One region of the Thalassospira sp. ER-Se-21-Dark genome, then DNA from elsewhere that is predicted to be linked to it. Evidence: riboswitches for the same ligand, from Rfam matches in the RefSeq annotation. Region 1 holds a riboswitch; each other region holds the start of a gene.
The links. A riboswitch is a leader RNA that binds a small molecule or an ion and turns the genes downstream of it on or off. The one in region 1 is predicted to bind cobalamin.
Positions count from the first base shown of each region.

Region 2: another riboswitch for cobalamin. It lies ahead of FHI25_RS03695 (methylmalonyl-CoA mutase family protein); the one in region 1 lies ahead of FHI25_RS13345 (ABC transporter substrate-binding protein).
Region 3: another riboswitch for cobalamin. It lies ahead of cobU (bifunctional adenosylcobinamide kinase/adenosylcobinamide-phosphate guanylyltransferase); the one in region 1 lies ahead of FHI25_RS13345 (ABC transporter substrate-binding protein).

Region 1 covers NZ_VDEZ01000003.1:137,297-143,410, forward strand. Annotated here, with positions in the region: gene purD (phosphoribosylamine--glycine ligase) at 1-571, shown strand, start outside; gene FHI25_RS13335 (ABC transporter ATP-binding protein) at 611-1,411, opposite strand; gene FHI25_RS13340 (iron ABC transporter permease) at 1,408-2,484, opposite strand; gene FHI25_RS13345 (ABC transporter substrate-binding protein) at 2,525-3,550, opposite strand; cobalamin riboswitch at 3,776-3,979, opposite strand; gene FHI25_RS13350 (glucan biosynthesis protein D) at 4,152-5,753, shown strand; gene FHI25_RS13355 (AraC family transcriptional regulator) at 5,756-6,114, opposite strand, start outside.
Region 2 covers NZ_VDEZ01000001.1:842,195-848,308, reverse strand. Annotated here, with positions in the region: gene scpA (methylmalonyl-CoA mutase) at 1-1,989, opposite strand, end outside; gene FHI25_RS03695 (methylmalonyl-CoA mutase family protein) at 1,992-4,040, opposite strand; cobalamin riboswitch at 4,176-4,356, opposite strand; gene FHI25_RS03690 (response regulator) at 4,643-5,065, shown strand; gene phhA (phenylalanine 4-monooxygenase) at 5,115-6,014, opposite strand.
Region 3 covers NZ_VDEZ01000001.1:1,392,590-1,398,703, reverse strand. Annotated here, with positions in the region: gene cobN (cobaltochelatase subunit CobN) at 1-1,931, opposite strand, end outside; gene cobW (cobalamin biosynthesis protein CobW) at 2,032-3,072, opposite strand; gene cobU (bifunctional adenosylcobinamide kinase/adenosylcobinamide-phosphate guanylyltransferase) at 3,107-3,646, opposite strand; cobalamin riboswitch at 3,704-3,895, opposite strand; gene FHI25_RS06435 (hypothetical protein) at 4,182-4,820, shown strand; gene FHI25_RS06430 (histidine phosphatase family protein) at 4,842-5,453, opposite strand; gene cobS (adenosylcobinamide-GDP ribazoletransferase) at 5,484-6,114, opposite strand, start outside.

The sequences.
Region 1 (6,114 bases):
CGATGCGGTCGAAGCCAAAGTCATGGATCAGATCATCATCCCGACCGTCAAGGGCATGGCCAACGAAGGCCACCCGTTCAAGGGCGTTTTGTTTGCCGGTCTGATGATTGATGATGCGGGCAATCCGAAACTGATCGAATACAACATTCGTTTTGGCGACCCGGAATGTCAGGTCCTGATGACCCGTTTGAAATCAGACGTGCTTGATATCCTGGACGGGGCAGCCACCGGCACGCTCGATAAAGTCAAACCGGAATGGCACGATGAAACCGCGATGGTCGTTGTCATGGCCGCCAAGGGGTATCCGGGATCCTACGAAAAAGGGACCGAGATCAAAAACGTTCCGGCGGCGGACGCCATGGACAAGGTCAAGGTCCTGCATGCCGGTACCAAGATGGATGGCGACAAGCTGGTTGCAACCGGTGGCCGCGTTCTTGGTGTGACAGCGCGCGGTGCGACGGTGACCGAAACCCAGAAACGCGCCTATGAGGCGGTTGATGCGATTGACTGGGATGGTGGTTTCTGCCGCCGCGATATCGGCTGGCGCGCGGTTGCCCGCGAACAGGGCTAATCACCAAGCAGCCCTGAATGCTGAAATCAAAAGACCGGGTTACGCAACCCGGTCTTTTTTTATGTCCGAAGATTTCTGGTTTCCGGCGTGATAGCGGATGTGACAGCGGCCCTGATCATCAATTTCGATATCGGCGGCAACGCCAAAAACATCGCGAAGGTTTTGCGATGTCAAAATCTGTTGGGGCGTGCCAAGCGCAATCAGCTTGCCACCATCCATCATCGCAATCCGGTCACAAAACATCGCCGCATGGTTTAGATCATGCAGGGCGGCCACCACGGTGACCGGCAGTGCACGCACAAGTTCCAGCAGACCCAGCTGATGATGGATATCAAGATGGTTGGTCGGTTCATCAAGCAACAGGAAATCCGGCTGCTGGGCCAAGGCACGGGCGATATGAACGCGCTGCTTTTCACCGCCCGAAAGCGTATGCCACATCCGGTCTGCAAACGGCCCCATTTCAACACTGGCAAGGGCTTCACACACGATGGCGTCGTCATGCCCTGACCATGGTGTTAGCAAACTGAGATATGGCGTTCGACCAAGCGCGACGGCATCGCGCACGGTAATGCGGTCGATGGTGTCGGCCTGTTGTTCGACAAAGCCGATATGACGGGCAAGGTTGCGCCGACCGATTTTCTTCATCGGCTGATCGCCCAGCAATGCCTGCCCGGTCGACGGGGCACGAATGCCACCCAGAACCGACATCATGCTGGTTTTGCCCGACCCGTTTGGCCCGATGACACCTAGGAACTCGCCACGCGTGACCCGAAGCGACACGTCGCTGATGATCTTTTTAAATCCGGCATTCCAGCCGACATTGCGTAATTCAAGGCTCATCGCAACACCCGCCCATGACACAGGATGATCGCAAACGCCGGTGCACCAATAAGGGCTGTGATCACCCCGATGGGCAGGACCTGACCATCAAGGATGATGCGCGATACAATATCGGCCGCCACAAGGAACACCGCCCCGATCAGGGCGGAGGCCGGCAACAGAAACCCGTGCCGCGTGCCAACAAAGAACCGCGCGGCATGGGGGATGACCAACCCGACAAAGCCGATGGACCCGACGATACTGACCATCACCGCGGTCATCGAGGCAGCAATGGCAATCAACACCACGTAAACCCGACGCACCGGCACACCAAGGGACGCCGCCGATTCCACGCCAAAGGTAAAGGCATCGAGCGCCCGCGAATACCAAAGGCAGACCAGCAAGCCGATGACGGCGACCGGCAGCGCCAGATAGACATCAGGCCAGCGCACGCCGCTTAGATTGCCAAGCAACCAGAACATCACCCCGCGTGCCTCGTCCGCCGTGGCGGCCTTGGTCACGATGAAGGACGTTAATGCGTTAAACAGTTGCGATCCGGCAACCCCGGCAAGAATGATCGCACCGGCCCCGCGCCCGGCCGGAATGGCCAAAAGGGCAACAAACCCGAACGCCACCAACGCGCCGACAAAGGCCCCAAGCGACAGGGAAACCATGCCTGCCCCGAACCCCAGAATGGCAACACTGACCGCACCGGTCGATGCCCCGGCCGAAATGCCCAGTAAATAGGGATCCGCCAGACTATTGCGCAAAAGCGCCTGCAACACTGCGCCAGATAGCGCAAGGGATGCGCCGCAGGCCGCCGCCACCATCGCGCGCGATATCCGGTAATTCCAGATGATCCCGGCATCAATCGGATCAACGTCATAGCCCGCCTGCCAAAGATGATTGGCAATGGTCTGAAGCACGGTGCCAAGGGGAATGTGTGTTTCCCCCTTGGCCGCGGCCATCGCGATGACGCCAACAAGCAAAACCAGGGCGCCAAGACTGACACCAGCCCGCACAAGATATGCCCGCCCCGCCAGCGATTGCCGAGGTGGCTGAACCGGCTGCTGCACTGGCGTTGTTTCAAACATTGAATTCTCCGGGCATATCAGGCGCCTTTGGCAATGCAGGTCAGTTCGAAGCACTCAGTCGTTCGACGGCTTCGGCAAGTGTTTCAATACCATTGATCAGGCGGATGGTCGGATCCATCGACTGGGCGTCCATCACCACGATATTGCCATTGCGAACCGCCTTCATCTGACTTGCGACCGGATCGGTTTTCAGGAAGTCCATCTTGACCTGCCAGTCATCGGCCGGAAAACGCCGACGGCCCATTTTACCGATCACGATGATATCAGGATTGGCGCGCGCAATGGTTTCCCAGCCAACGGTCGGCCATTCTTCATTGCTGTCGATAATGTTGCGGACACCAAGTTTACCGGCGATATAGCCTGCCGCACCGTTTTTGCCGGCCACATAGGGATCACTGTTGATTTCCGGGCTGGAAAACCAGAAGACGGCGGATACGTTGTTATGGCCGCTTGCCGTCACACGTTCCAATGAGTTCGCCTGACGTTCCTTCAAGCTGGCAATCAATGCCTCACCGCGATCTTCGACATCAAAAATCTGCGCCAGATCGGAAATCTCGCGATAAATCAGATCCATGGTGAAGCCTTCATGGCGGACCCCGTCACCGCCACCGGCATTGTCCTTACCCACACAATCGGCAGGTGCGGTGTAGACCGGAATGGATAATTCGTTGAACTGTTCGGTGGTGCCGACGGTGCCCTTGGGCCCGACATGCCATTGATACTGGGTGGCAACCAGTTGCGGCTTTTGCGCGACAACGGTTTCGAACCCCGGGTCATTGTCGGCCAGACGCGGAACAGAGGCATTCACATCCTTGAATTCATCCATCACCGGGCCAAACCAAACACCGGTACCCTTGACCTTATCGGCCAGACCCAGCGAATAAAGAATTTCGGTCGTGCTTTGGCCCAGCGACACCACGCGATCCGGGGCCGCGTCAAATTGCAATACAGTGCCGCAATTCTCGATACTGAGCGGATATTCGGTTGCGGACGCAAATGAAACAGATGAAATAAGACCAGCGGCAAACACCCCGACCGCCAGTACACGTTTATCGTGATTGATCACTTTTAGTTCCCTCTTGCTGATGCACTGATCCGGGACCGCTTTGGATGATCCAGTTTCAACACATCGTCAAATGTTATGTTATAACATAACATCGCTTTTACTGCTGTCAATGGACTGGCAAAAGTGTCAGGAGATGACGGAAGATGTCGGCCTTAAAGCTTAGAAAACCTGGGCTAAACTGTTGGGCCAAGACACGTACCGACATTCTCCGGGGCACCCCGCCCGGTCCGTCGTCTTCGTGTCGGCAGGTCTCCTGGCTTACGGGTCAACACATTTTCCCTGGCCTTCCCGGGTTGATCCCAGTGGCATTGGTCAGAAAAATGCTCGCCGCCTACAGTTGCGGGGGCAGCTTCGGTTATTGAGCCAATATTTGGCCCATCTCGAATTCCCTTTATCCGATATTCGGATACCGACACGTCACGGTTAGATTAAACCAAAAACACGGTCAAGGAAATTGGCAGACCACCAGTGGCATTAACGCTGCGCCTCCATGCATAAAAAGCAATTGATACGACCTTGAATTTGCCATGTTTCATCCCGATTACCTCCACACTGCCGGGTATGCTTTCCCGACACCTCAAACCACAGGAATGTGATGAACATGACGACTTCTGTTGAACGCAGACGCTTTTTGAAATCCATCGCGGCAGCCGGTCTTATCCTGCCGGGAATGTCGATCTATCAGCATGCTTTGGCAGATGTCGACGGCCTTGATCTGGGTTCGGCACAGCCGTTTGATTTTGCCGATCTGATTGCGCGCGCCAAATCCATGGCCGCATCGGCATATGAAGCACCCGTTGCGCCAAACCCGGAAATTGTCGGCAAGATCGATTACGACACCCATGGCAAGCTGCATTACAAACGCGACCATTCGCCGTTTTCCGATGGATCGGGCACCTATCCGCTGACCTTCTTCCATCTGGGTATGTATTTCGCCAAACCGGTGCATATGTACCTTTTGGAAAACGGACAGGCACGCGAAGTGATCTATAAGCCCGATTACTTTGACATGCCCGAAGACAGTATTGCCCGCCAACTGCCCGCCAATAGCGGCTTTGCCGGTTTCCGCCTGCATGAAAATCAGGCGCGCGATGACTGGAAAACCCAGGACTGGGCAGCGTTTCTTGGCGCATCATATTTCCGCGCCATCGGGGATGAAGGCCAGTATGGCCTGTCGGCACGCGGCATTGCGGTCAATACCGCGACCTCGGTCCCCGAAGAATTCCCCGATTTCCGTCAATTCTTTATCGAACCGGCCAAAAACCCCGAAGACCCCGTGACGGTCTATGCCCTGCTGGATGGCCCCAGCATCACCGGGGCGTATAAATTCCTGCTTTATCGCGGCGAAGGGGTGACGATGGATGTCGAAAAACATCTGTTCTTGCGCAAGGACATCGAAAGGCTTGGCATCGCACCGCTGACCAGCATGTTCTGGTATTCAGAACAGAACAAGTCGTTCCGCTTTGACTGGCGCCCGGAAGTGCATGACAGTGACGGGCTGGAGCTTTGGACTGGCGGCGGCGAACGCATCTGGCGGCAGCTCAATAACCCGGAAACCATCCGCGCATCGGCGTTTGGCGACAATAACCCGCGTGGGTTTGGTTTGATGCAGCGCGATCGCGATGTGAAGAACTATCTGGATGGTGTGCGTTATCACCGCCGACCCAGCCTGTGGGTCGAACCACAAGGCGACTGGAACGACGGCGCGGTTCAGTTGATCGAAATCCCGACCGACGATGAAATCCACGATAACATTGCCGCCTTCTGGGTCCCGAATGGCGAAGCCAAGGCGGGCAATTCTTATCAATTCAAATACCGCCTGTATTGGCAGGCCTATAACCCGTTCCCGGTCAAGGAACTGGCAACCGCCACCGCAACCCGCATGGGCCGTGGTGGGGAGCCCGGCACCAACCGGCCCAAGGACGAAATCAAGTTTTCGGTCGAGTTCGAAGGCGAGGTTCTGGGAACGCTTGCCTACGGCGAATTCCCCGAAGTGGTTGTAACATCCTCGCGCGGGGAGATTGTGCGCACCAAGATCGAACCGATCATGGATACCCGCATCTGGCGGGCGGCCTTTGACCTTAAGGCCACGGGCAATGATCCGGTTGACCTGCGCATGTATCTGAAACGCGGTGACGGCCCCTTAAGTGAAACCTGGATGTTCCAGCACCTGCCGGCCGTTGGCAACCAGCGACAGGGTTAGGGTTAATGCGGGGCCATGTCAGCAGACTGGCTGGCCCCGCCCTGCCCAAGGATCGCCATGACATCGCGGATTGGCGGTGCACCAAACATGCGGGCATATTCGCGGCTGAACTGTGACGCGCTTTCATACCCGACCGCATAGGCCGCCGATGCCGCATCCTTCATTTCGGCCAGCATGATCTGACGCGCCGTCGTCAGGCGGAGCCGCTTTTGGTACTGAAGCGGGCTCATGGCTGTCACCTGCTTGAAGTGGTGATGGAAGGAAGACGGGCTCATATTGGCCCGGTTTGCCAAGTCTTCCACCTTAAGCGGCTTGTCGAAATTATCCTTGATCAGTTGAAGGGCTGCCGAGATGCGCTGCA
Region 2 (6,114 bases), on a different contig from region 1:
GCCAAGCTTATCAAGCTCTGCGCGCAACTGTGGCACAAGGGTCAGGTGGCCGGCGGCAAGCGAACTGGCACCGACGATATGAACATCGTTTTCCACTGCCTGTTTGGCGGCCTCTTCCGGGGTCTGGAACAGCGGGCCGATATCGACATCAAAGCCAAGATCGGCAAAGGCAGTCGCGATCACCTTCTGACCCCGGTCATGACCATCCTGACCCATCTTGGCGATCAGGATACGCGGACGGCGGCCTTCATTGGCCTCAAACTTCGTGATCAGGCGATCAACCTTGGCCAGTGCCTCGTTATCGGCCCCGACTTCGGTTTTATAAACGCCGGAGATCGACCGGATTACCGCCTGATGACGGCCATAGACCTTTTCAAGCGCATCGGAAATCTCGCCAACCGTGCATTTGGCACGGGCCGCTTCGACGGCGAGTTCAAGCAGGTTGCCATTGCCAGCATCGGCGGCATTGGTCAGCGCGGTCAGGGCACTTTCAACTGCTGCGTTGTCACGCTCAGCCCGCAGGCGTTCGAGTTTGGCGATCTGCTGACGGCGGACTTCGGCGTTATCGACCTGAAGCACATCCACCGGGCGATCATCGGTGACGCGGTATTTGTTTACACCGACCAAGGTTTGACGGCCGCTATCGATGCGGGCCTGCGTGCGGGCTGCGGCTTCTTCGATGCGCATTTTCGGAATGCCGGCTTCAATCGCCTTGGCCATGCCGCCCTGTTCTTCGACCTCGGCGATATGCGCCCATGCCTTTTCCGCCAGATCACGGGTCAGGCGTTCGACATAGTATGAACCACCCCACGGATCGATGACATTGGTGGTGCCGCTTTCCTGCTGCAGGAACAGCTGGGTGTTACGCGCAATCCGGGCCGAGAAATCGGTCGGCAGGGCCAATGCCTCATCCAGTGCATTGGTATGCAGCGACTGGGTGTGGCCCTGTGTGGATGCCATCGCCTCAACACAGGTGCGGATGACGTTGTTAAATACGTCTTGGGCGGTCAGCGACCACCCCGATGTCTGGCTGTGGGTGCGCAGCGACAGCGATTTGGGGTTTTGCGGATCGAACTGTTTGATCAGCTTGGCCCAGATCATGCGGGCTGCACGCATCTTGGCGATTTCCATGAAGAAGTTCATGCCAATCGCCCAGAAGAACGACAGACGCGGCGCGAATTTATCAATCGGAAGGCCCGCCGCCTGACCGGCACGGGCATATTCGATGCCATCCGCCAGGGTATAGGCGAGCTCCAGATCGGCCGTCGCACCGGCTTCCTGCATGTGGTAGCCGGAAATCGATATCGAGTTGAATTTCGGCATGTTTTGCGAGGTAAAGGCAAAGATGTCCGATATGATCCGCATCGAGGGCTTCGGCGGATAGATATAGGTGTTGCGCACCATGAACTCTTTCAGAATGTCGTTCTGAATGGTGCCCGAAAGCTGTTCGTGCTTCACACCCTGTTCTTCGGCGGCCGCAATATAAAGCGCCATGACTGGCAGAACAGCACCATTCATGGTCATGGAAACCGACATCTCATCAAGCGGGATGCCATCAAAAAGGGTGCGCATGTCATAGATGCTGTCAATCGCCACACCGGCCATGCCAACGTCGCCTGCTACACGCGGATGATCACTGTCATAGCCGCGGTGGGTCGCAAGATCGAAGGCAATCGAAAGCCCTTTTTGCCCGGCGGCTAGGTTGCGGCGATAGAACGCGTTGGATTCCTCGGCGGTGGAGAAACCGGCATATTGGCGGATCGTCCAGGGACGCTGCACATACATGGTCGGGTAGGGGCCACGCAAAAACGGCGGCATGCCCGGCATGGTACTCAGGTGATCAATCCCGTCCAGATCCTTGGGGCCGTAGGATGATTTGACATCAATGCCTTCGGGCGTGGTCCAGGGCGTGCTTTCAAACGGGTCCTTGGCACCGGCGGACGCGCCATCAAACAGCGGAAGGTCGGAGAAATCAGGAATGCGGGTCATGGTTATTTCTCCCCCTGTTTGCCAAGAAGATGATCAAGTGCGGCACCACAAATGGCAAGGACATCGGCCCCGACAAAGACAAACTCGTCAATGCCGGCTGCTTCGTAAGCCGACTTCGCATCACCCGGCTGGCCCGCAAGATAAACCATGCTGGCCCCTTTGGATTTCAGCGCCTTGGCAACATCCGCTGCCATGTCGGCATATTGCGGGTCCGATCCACAAATAATGGCGATTTTCGCCCCACTGTCGCCAAAGGCGGTTGCGACATCATCAGCAGTGGCAAAGCCGTTATTGGTGATTGCCTCGATCCCGCCAGCTTCAAAGAAGTTACGCGCGAAGGTCGCACGTGCCGTGTGCTGGGCGACCTTGCCAAGATTGGCCAGGAAGACCTGCGGGAAGGAGCCGGTCTTTGCCTTATGCGCATCAGACCGCTTGCGAAGCACCTCGTAACGTTCAGCAAGGCGATGGGCGGGCAGGGCGCCGATACATGTTGCTGCACTGGTGCCATAAAGATCGGTAAACATATGCCCGATGGTAGCGCCTGCGCGGGCGGCCTCAATCATGGCGCTCAGGCTTTTGCCGACCGTGCCATCAAACTTGGTTTGGCGGGCTTTGGCATCTGAAATGATCGCCTCAAGGTCCGGCTTTTCGCAGGTTACTTTGGCTTCTGTGATGTTGGGGAATTCCGACACACCGGTCAGCGGATCACGACGGGTCGACAGGCGTTTTTCACGCGCGTTCCAGACGGTCTCGATCTCGGTCTTAAGGCTACCATTGGCAAGGGCACTAAGAATACCACCCGAAGATTCAAGCGACTGGAACTTGGACCAGGCGGCCTTCGCCAGTTCCTTGGTCAGGTTTTCAATAAACCACGAACCACCCGCCGGATCGATCACCCGGTGCACGTTGCTTTCTTCCTGCAAAATCAGTTGAGTGTTGCGTGCAATGCGGCGCGCAAAGCCATCGGGCAGGCCAATCAGATGATCATAAGGCAGGCAGGTCACACTGTCGGCACCGCCAAGACCGGCGGCAAAGCTGGTGACCGTGGTGCGCAGCATATTGACCCATGGATCAACCTTGGTCAGGGCCAATTCGGCCGAAACCGCATTGATCGTAATTGTTGCATCCTCGGCACCGGATGCCGAAAGAACGCGGCTCCACATCATGCGAAGGGCACGCAGCTTGGCGATCCCGGCAAAGAAGTCTGTGCCGACGGCAACATTAAACACCATCGCACCCGCGGCCTGATCAACCGCCATCCCCGCATCGGTCAGGGCGCGCAAATAAGTCACCCCGCTTGCCAGCAAACAGGCCAGTTCCTGACCATCGGTGGCCCCGGCATTATAATATGGCGCGCCATTGACCGAAATCGCCGTCGCCAGCGGGAACAGATCAATCAGCTCGACCGCAACGCTTGCCGCATGATCAACCGCGTCCTGTGCCCCACAGGGCAGGGTGCCGGTCGATGCCAGCGTGCCAATCGGATCCATGTTAAAGGCCGGTGCGGCTTCGTCGGCACCGTCGGTATTTGCAATATGTGCGGCCAACAGGGCCGCGGCCGGAACACCTGCCGCCCCGGCATCAAGTCCGACTGTGGCAAGGTTGGTGTAAACATCCTCAAGGGCGGCATCAAGATCGGCCAGACAATGAATGGCAATCCCGTCAACACCAACCTCGGCGGAACTGATTTCGCGCCCGGCCCGGGCAGCGGCATCAAGTTTTAGCGTGATCGAGGTAGCCCCATTTTCAAGATCCTCAAGGATCGCGGTATTGGTCGCCTTGGGATCGGGATGGGTATGAAGCTGGCGAATGTCCCACCCGGTGACGGTTTCGCGCGGCTCGACCGTGGCATTAAGAACTTCGTGGATCAGCCGGGTCGCGTCATCCTGATCGTCATTTGTATAGATCGGCTGAACGGAAAAGCCATCAAGCGTATTGGTGACAAGCTTCTTTTCGAACGGTGCCCCTTTAAGGGCCTCTTCGGCCAGCTTGCGCCAACTTGCATAATCAGCAGATGGAAATTCGGATGCGAGCTTTAGCGGGTCGGACATGGTTTCTCCCGGCTTGGTGTGTCCCGTCCTTGATGCGACTCCATATGGGGTCTTCATATGGCGTCGGGCACGGAACGTTGCCAAATTCTATTCTACTACGGATTCCCAGTACCCGGTACACCCCGCCCGGCCCATTTCATGCCAAGAAAACACCATCGGTATTCTGACTCGCGAGAAAGCCTGACAAAAAGGCCATTTCGCTTACAGTTGCGGGGGCAGTTCCGGGCTTGGCCAAAGTGCGCTAAGGCAAGGCCGCACCGGATTCCCGATCCTATTTTCCGGTCACATTCGCGACATGGCGGTTTATAGCACCTGTCCCTAATTCCGTAAATAGGCATGGAAATACCTATTTAGACGGATATCGACCCCGACAAATCAGGTTTCCGTAACGTTATGTCGGCGGAAACATTGGGGTTTTGCACGTCTGTTCGTGGTTTGCGCGTCACATGGTTCCGATCATTGCGGCCTTATACTTTCGCGGCACGGGTGCGAGATCGGGGTGAAGGCGGAACATTGCGTGGCAAAAATTTGGCGGGTTTAACCAATTTGACATTTTCGTCTGTCAGTTTGGACTTGTCCCAAAACTCGGAGTATCGCCATCCATGAACGCGCTCAGCGCCATGCCGTCGCAATTTTGTCCTGATGGACTGGTTGCGTTCGCCGACGACAGTCCCAGCGCCAAGGCAGCCCTTGAAACAGTGTTGCGTCGGGCAGGATATGACGTGGCCGGTTTTGATTGTGCCGATGATCTGATTGATCAGCTGGACGGGCTTTATCCCCGTGCCATCATCCTTGATATTGAAATGCCGGGTATGAGCGGCTTTGAAGCGTTCTGCGAAATTCGCCGCCGCTATCCCAACAGCCAAAACGTGCCGGTTTTCTTCTTCTCGGCCCATTATGATGCCGACACCCGCGCACAAGCCGATGCGCTTGGGGCGGCCGATTTCATCAGCAAGGACGCCAGCCCGAAAGTGGTGCTTGAACAACTCAATCGGGTGCTGGGTCATTCCATCAGTGCCTGCTAGCGGTGCTGGGAGACCAGCCCTGCCCTTGAACGGATCGCCACGCCCTGCCTTATGCAGGGCGTTGTTGTCTATGGGTCCTGTGGGGCTCCTCGCCAAGGGAAATGATGCTGTCTGCGGCCCCATGCACATGATAAAGCCGGTCTGTCGGCAAGGTGGTCGCCGGATCAATCGTAGGCTTCTTGGCAAGCCGATCATAGATCGGGGCCAGCGGCACATTCATCGCGTCAAACAACTGATCGTAACTTTCCAGAACGAAATAGGTTTTCTGGAAATCATCAATCGCATAATCCGTGCCCATGACGCGTTCAAGCTCGAACGCCACCCGGTTCGGTGTGGGATCGGTGACCGAATAGATGGTTTCGGTTTGCGATGACAACATGCCCGCCCCATAGGCGCGCAAACCATGCGGGGTCATGATCAGGCCAAACTCGACCATATACCAATACATCCGGGCCAGTTGTTTCAGGCCGCCCATCGCAATGGCCTCTGGGCCCTTGGCGCCATAGGCCGCCAGATAGTCGGCAAAGGTCGGGTCATAGAGCATCGGCACATGGCCAAAAAAGTCATGGAAGATGTCAGGTTCGACCAGATAATCCATTTCCTCGGGCTTGCGCAGCCAGACCGTGACCGGGAACCGCCGATTGGCAAGATGGTCAAAAAACACATCATCAGGCACCAGCCCCGGAACCGCGACAAGATGCCAGCCTGTCGCCGCATGAAGCTTCTCGCTGACCCGGCCGAAATGCGGAATCTGATCCGCCGCATCAAGTTTCATCAGATTGCGAATGTAATCCTCAGCAGCATAACCGGGCAAAATGCGCGACTGGCGGTCATAGAGTTTGCGCCATAGTTCGTGCTCGGCCTCGGTATATGTGCTCCAGTCCTGATCGATGGTGTAGTCGTCATTGATGTGGCTGTAGTCACCACGCAGATCGTTTCCCTGATTCATGGCCGTCCTCTTTCGGGTTCTATTGCCGATTTACAAGGATCATTTTACATCAACTCTAATGTCATTTTCTGGCCAATAAGGCGTTCAAATCGGTTATGAT
Region 3 (6,114 bases), on a different contig from region 1:
GCCGCGTCATAATATTCATCGACCAGCGCTTCGAGATCCTTGAGCGGACCGTAGCTTTCCGCCCGCGTTAATGGCGGAGTCAGGTGATCGAGGATCACTGCCTGTGCCCGGCGCTTGGCCTGCGTGCCTTCGCCCGGATCGTTGACAATGAAGGGATAGAAATGCGGGGTTGGGCCAAAAACGGCCTCCGGGAAGCAATCCTCGGACAGGGCCAGTGACTTGCCCGGCAGCCATTCCATATTGCCATGCTTGCCAAAATGAATGATGGCATCGACGCCAAACACATCGCGCAGCCAGATATAAAAGGCGAAATAGTTGTGCGGCGGCACCAGATCGGGCGAGTGATAGCTTTCAAGCGGATCAATGTTATAGCCACGCGCGGGCTGCAACCCGACCACCACATTGCCAAGCGGCAGGATCGACAGGGCAAAGGCATCCTGACCCGCCAAATAGAACGGATCGTTCTTCGAATCACCCCAGGCCTCAAACACCTGATCGCGGATGGCTTTCGGCAGGGCATCAAACGCCTTTTGATAATCCGCACGCTGTAAAGTCACGCGGATATCGCGGGTGGTAAGAGATTTGAAATCGTTGGTCGGTCCGGCCTTGATCGCAGCAATCAGGGCGTCGCCATCTTTTGGCAGATCATTCACCCTGTATCCTTCGCCCTGCATCGCACGAAGTGTTTCGACCATACCTGCCGGGGTATCAAGCCCGACGCCGTTGCCAAGGCGCGCATCCTTGTTGGGATAGTTCGCCATGACCATCGCCACCTTGCGCGCGCTGGTATTTGATTTGCGCAAGCGTACCCAGTTGGCGGCAAGTTCGGCGGTAAAGGCAACACGATCACGGACCGGGATATATTTCACCAGATCAATCTGGGTCAGGTCATCCTTGCCAGCCGAGCCCTTGAACGACACAGCACGTGAGAGGATACGGCCATCGACTTCGGGCAGGGCGACATTCATCGCAATATCGCGCGCGGCCAGACCATTCACACCTTCGCGCCAGGCTTCTTCGCCACCACCCGACAGCACCACCTGAAAGACCGGGGCATCCACCGCGTCAAACGGACCATTTTTTCGTTCTGATCCCGGAACAGATATCGCAAAACCGGTGGTATTCAGGATCAAATCCGCACTGGTTTCCGCCAGCCAGTCCTCAACCAATGCCGCAGCCAACGGATCCTTGAGACTGGCAACAAAAATCGGCAATGGATTCAGACCATTGGCACAAAGCTCCTCAACCAACGCGTCAATAACGTCGAGGTTGGCGGCCTGCACCAGTGAACGATAAAAGATAATCGGTGTAACCGGTTGATTTTTAACCCAATAAGTACAGATTTCATCAAGGCTTGCCTGTGATTTTCCGGGCCAATAACCGCCGGCCTTGACCAGCGGAGCGGCGGGCGACCACTTCCAATTCACGTTTGAATTTAGGTTTTCGTATATAAGGCGAAGTAAATTCTCGGAATTTTGCGGTCCGCCTTCGATCAGATAGCGCCAGATGTTTTGATATTCGCGCCCCTTGACGGTCGAAAGCGACAAAAGCTCCGCATCGGGTTGATCATCGCCAGGCAACAAGACCAATGGAATATCTTTGGCACGCGCAAGCGCCACCAACTGTTCGATGCCATAATCCCAATAACCGCGCCCCCCCAGAATGCGCACGATGATGAATTTGGCGTCGGAAAGTACATCGTCGATATAGAGATCGACTGACATGTTGTGGCCAAGCTGCAGCAAACTTGCCAGACGCAGTGACGGGGTTTCGTCGCCAAATGCATCGACCAGCCGCGCTTGCGCCCCGGCAAGGCAGGCCAGCTCAGATTCGGCCGCAGACAGGATCACCACATCGCCGGGTTGCTGTCCAAGGTCGACGGCCTCGCTGCCATCCGTGACCATTCCGGGCTGGGCTGCCAATAGATGCATTTGGAGATCCGTATTCTTGCGTCGTTACGTCGAAAAGGCGACCAGGACCGGATGTAAAAATCCATCCAGTCTCAGCCAAGTTTCATCAGGTCGAATGGATTCAGGCGGCCTTGATAGCGGCTTCGATCGCTGCACGGTCCAGACCATGCAGACCAATCACGACCAGTTCGGAACGCCGGGTTTCGCCATCCGCCCACGGACGGTCGAAATAGCGCTGAAAACGTTCACCAACCCCCTGCACGACATGGCGCATCGGTTTGCCGGGCACATCCAGGAAACCCTTGATGCGCAGCACGTCAAACTGACGCACGACATCAATCAGGCGCTTTTCAAGGTTGGCCGGATCACTGATCGCGTCAAGCGATACGACAAAGCTATCGAAATCATCATGGTCATGTTCGTGGCCATCGTCATGATGGCTTGGGCGACTATCAAGGTCATCCTCGGCGGCAGCCCCCAGACCAAGCAGGATGGCGTTTTCAACCCGTGAATGTTCGGTCGCGATAATCTTGACTGACGGCTTTTTCAGCTCTGCACGGATATCGGCTTCGACCTTGCTGCGTTCGGCATCGGTCAAAAGGTCCGTCTTGTTGAGAACCACCATATCCGCACAGTGAAGTTGTTCTTCGAACAGTTCTTCAAGCGGGCTTTCATGATCAAGATTTTCGTCTGCTTCGCGTTGCGCCTGCACTGCATGATGATCATGGGCAAACAGCCCATCACGCAGGGCAGCGCCATCAAGAACCGCCACAACACCATCAACGGTCACACGCGACCGTATTTCGGGCCAGTTAAACGCCTTTACCAACGGCTTTGGCAGGGCAAGACCAGATGTTTCGATAACGATATGATCTGGTGGGGTGTCACGATCAATCAGGCCCTGGATGGTTGGCAGGAAGTCATCAGCCACGGTGCAGCAGATGCAGCCATTTGCCAGTTCAACAACATCATCCTCTTCGCAGCCTTCGATGCCACAGCCATTGATGATACCGCGATCCACACCCAGATCGCCGAATTCATTGATGATCAGCGCGATGCGTTTGCCATTGGCATTTTCCAGCATGTTGCGGATCATGGTTGTCTTGCCAGCGCCCAGAAAACCGGTAATGACGGTTGCCGGGATTTTGCCCAATTGTGCCATTTCTGAAATCCTTAAAATTCAATAATTTATGTTGCTATTTGACCGACATCGGAATGCCGGCCACCACAAGGGTGACCTTGTCTGCAATCTCGGCAATGCGTTGATGCAGGCGTCCGGCATGATCGCGAAAGGCCCGCGCCATCGCATTTTCCGGCACGATGCCAAAGCCAACCTCGTTTGAGACAAACAGCATCGACACATGAAGGGTCGGCACCAGATCGCAAAGAGCTGCGATCTCGGCATCAATGTCGCGGTCTTCAAGCATCAGGTTGGTCAGCCACAATGTCAGACAATCAACAAGAACCGGCTTGCCGCCTGTGACATTACAGGTCTGCAGCGCCGAACAAAGTTCGACCGGTTCCTCGAGTGTCTGCCAAAGATCGCCGCGTGATTGTTTGTGAAGATCTATGCGGTTGGCCATTTCGTCATCCCAGGCACGCCCGGTTGCGATATATGTGCCACCGCCCGCCTGATTGATGATGTTTTCGGCAAACCGGCTTTTGCCGGATCGCGCCCCGCCAAGGATCAGATGCGTCCCGCCAGAGGGGCCGTCAGGGGGTAAAGTCTGCGTCATCCCGTTTCTTCCTCGCCATGGCCTCCCACCGAGGCCCGATTGCGTCGTCACCACCTAAAGAATAGTGACACCTTCGGCAGGTTTCCTGGCTGCGGGCATGAAAGCGATCCGCCTTCCCGGTTTCCCGGTGGCTGGTCTGGCGCGTTGGCACCGACCCGGATCTCCCAACCCGATACAGTTGCGGGGGCAGCATCGGCCTTGCACCGATTTCCCATCACCGAACGATGCGCCGAACCTAGCAGGTTTGCCAAAAATGCCAAAGGTCATTCTCGGCACTTAACCCTTCGTTACCACCCCACCCTAATCGGAAGGTCAGTATTTGTAAGAATTGTCTGCTTGAGAGGTCATACCATTTCAGCCAACATCAAACCGTTGCGCTGGAACTAGAGACGGAACAATCCGCAATCTGGCGAAAACCCGGGAAGTAGACTCATCACCCGGCTGGCTGCAGGAAATACTGCACCGAAACTCTTGGGGTAATCTGGATTTTTCAAGACCAATGGCAATACGTTCTCACCTATCCAAAATCCGACAGATGAACGCGCCAACCTGGACCACATCGTCTCGCAAGGACATGTGGCTGGGATTGCTGGACCGTCTGAACAGTCCTGATCGGTCATTTCAGGATTTTCTTGAACAGCACGCAACCGATGGCGAGATCACTCTGGCACGGCGCGATGTGCGTGACATCTTTGCCGAGGATGCCTCAAAGGGTGTAATCGCAACTATCATTTGGTCCCATGAACGCGGGATTCGCGTCAATGCGCTGTCGTTGCTTGTGCGCGATATGCCAACCCTTGTGACCCTGATGTCGATCTCGGATTTCGGACAGGACGAGTTGAACGAGTTGCTTTCCCAGCCGGGCATTTCTGTTCCGACTGCCAGCAAGATGTTGTCTGCCTGCGGCAAAACTTATTGCGGGATGCCGGCTGCCATCATTGATGACACCATCATACAGGTAATCGAAAACGCATCCTTTGCCAGTGATTTCCCGAATGTCGCCAAACTGCGCAGTAAATCACGCAGCCGCCCGGTGCCCTATTATCAGGCCTATCTGCGCGATGTCTTCGACATCTGCGAAAAACATGATCTGAACCCGGATATGGTTGACCGCTATCTGGCAGAACACGCGCTTGATGACATGGCATCCGATATCGAGCTGGCCTCTGCCTGACGGCCCCCCCCCTTAAGCTCTTCAGAAGCGTTGATTGACAGCGGTCACGCGCCAGCCCGGTTCGTCGACCCCGTCGATATATTCAAGCGTGGTCAGGCCGAGTGTGTCGATATGAAATGCCAATGCGGTTTCAAGGGACAAACCCAGTGCATTGGCCATTATGGCGCGCACCGTTCCGCCATGAACGACGGCGACAATATCCTTGCCCGCCCAATCCGCACTCAATCGTCCAAAGACGGGGCCGACGCGGGCAACCACATCGGCAAAGCTTTCACCATTTGGGGGTTGTTGGCGGGCGAAGTCGGTCCAGAACCGTGTTGTTTCGCCCTTGGGCAAATCATTCCAGTTCTGCAGCTCCCAATCACCAAAATGCTGTTCGGCAAAGCCGCTTTCAGCCTGCGGCGTTACGTCTTTGTCCATGAAGGCCTGCAGACTGCGCGCCGTATCATGCGTACGTGAAAGATGGCTGGTCACCCAGACGGCATCACCCGGCAGTTGCCCGGCAAGGGCAGCCAGTGTCTTCTCATCGGAAAGGTCGGCAGGCATGTCACTTTGGCCATAGACCAGCCGTTTCGGATTTTGGACGGGGGCGTGACGCACCAGCCACCAGCGGGTTATTTTCGAACTGCTCACGGCATTCCTTCTTGTTGCTGTGCTGGTTGATCAAAGGACGGCAATAAACGCGATACCGACAAGCAGTTCGGTCACGATCTGGGTTGCCCCCAGGACATCCCCTGTCTGGCCGCCGATCTGCCATTTCGTGACCGCCGCGACAAGGCCAACCGCCAAAAGTCCGCCCACCAAAATGGCCATAGTCGCAAACAGACCCGATAAGACGAGCGACAGGATCAAAGCAAGGCCAATACCCAAACCGACCATCATCACATTTGGCGTTCCGGCCCCCTTGCCCAAACCATCGGCGCGCGCCGGAGGCAGGATATGCATCACGACTGGCATTGCCGCCCGTGATGTTATTGCCATCACCAGAAACAGGATCGCTGCCTGACCGGCATCGCCCGCCGCAGAAAGCAAAATCAAACGCAGGCCAAAACACAGGATCAGGGCAACAACGCCATAAGTACCAATATGGCTGTCGCGCATGATTTCAAGTTTGCGCGCACGCTCAAACCCGCCGCCAAACCCGTCGGCACAATCTGCGATGCCATCTTCATGCATTGATCCGGTCAACAAAACCATGCCTGCCAAGGCGATAATCGCAAAAATCAGGTTGTTGGCTGTCAGGGAATAGACCAGCATCGCCGGCAGCATGGCAAAACCAGCCAGCAACAAACCG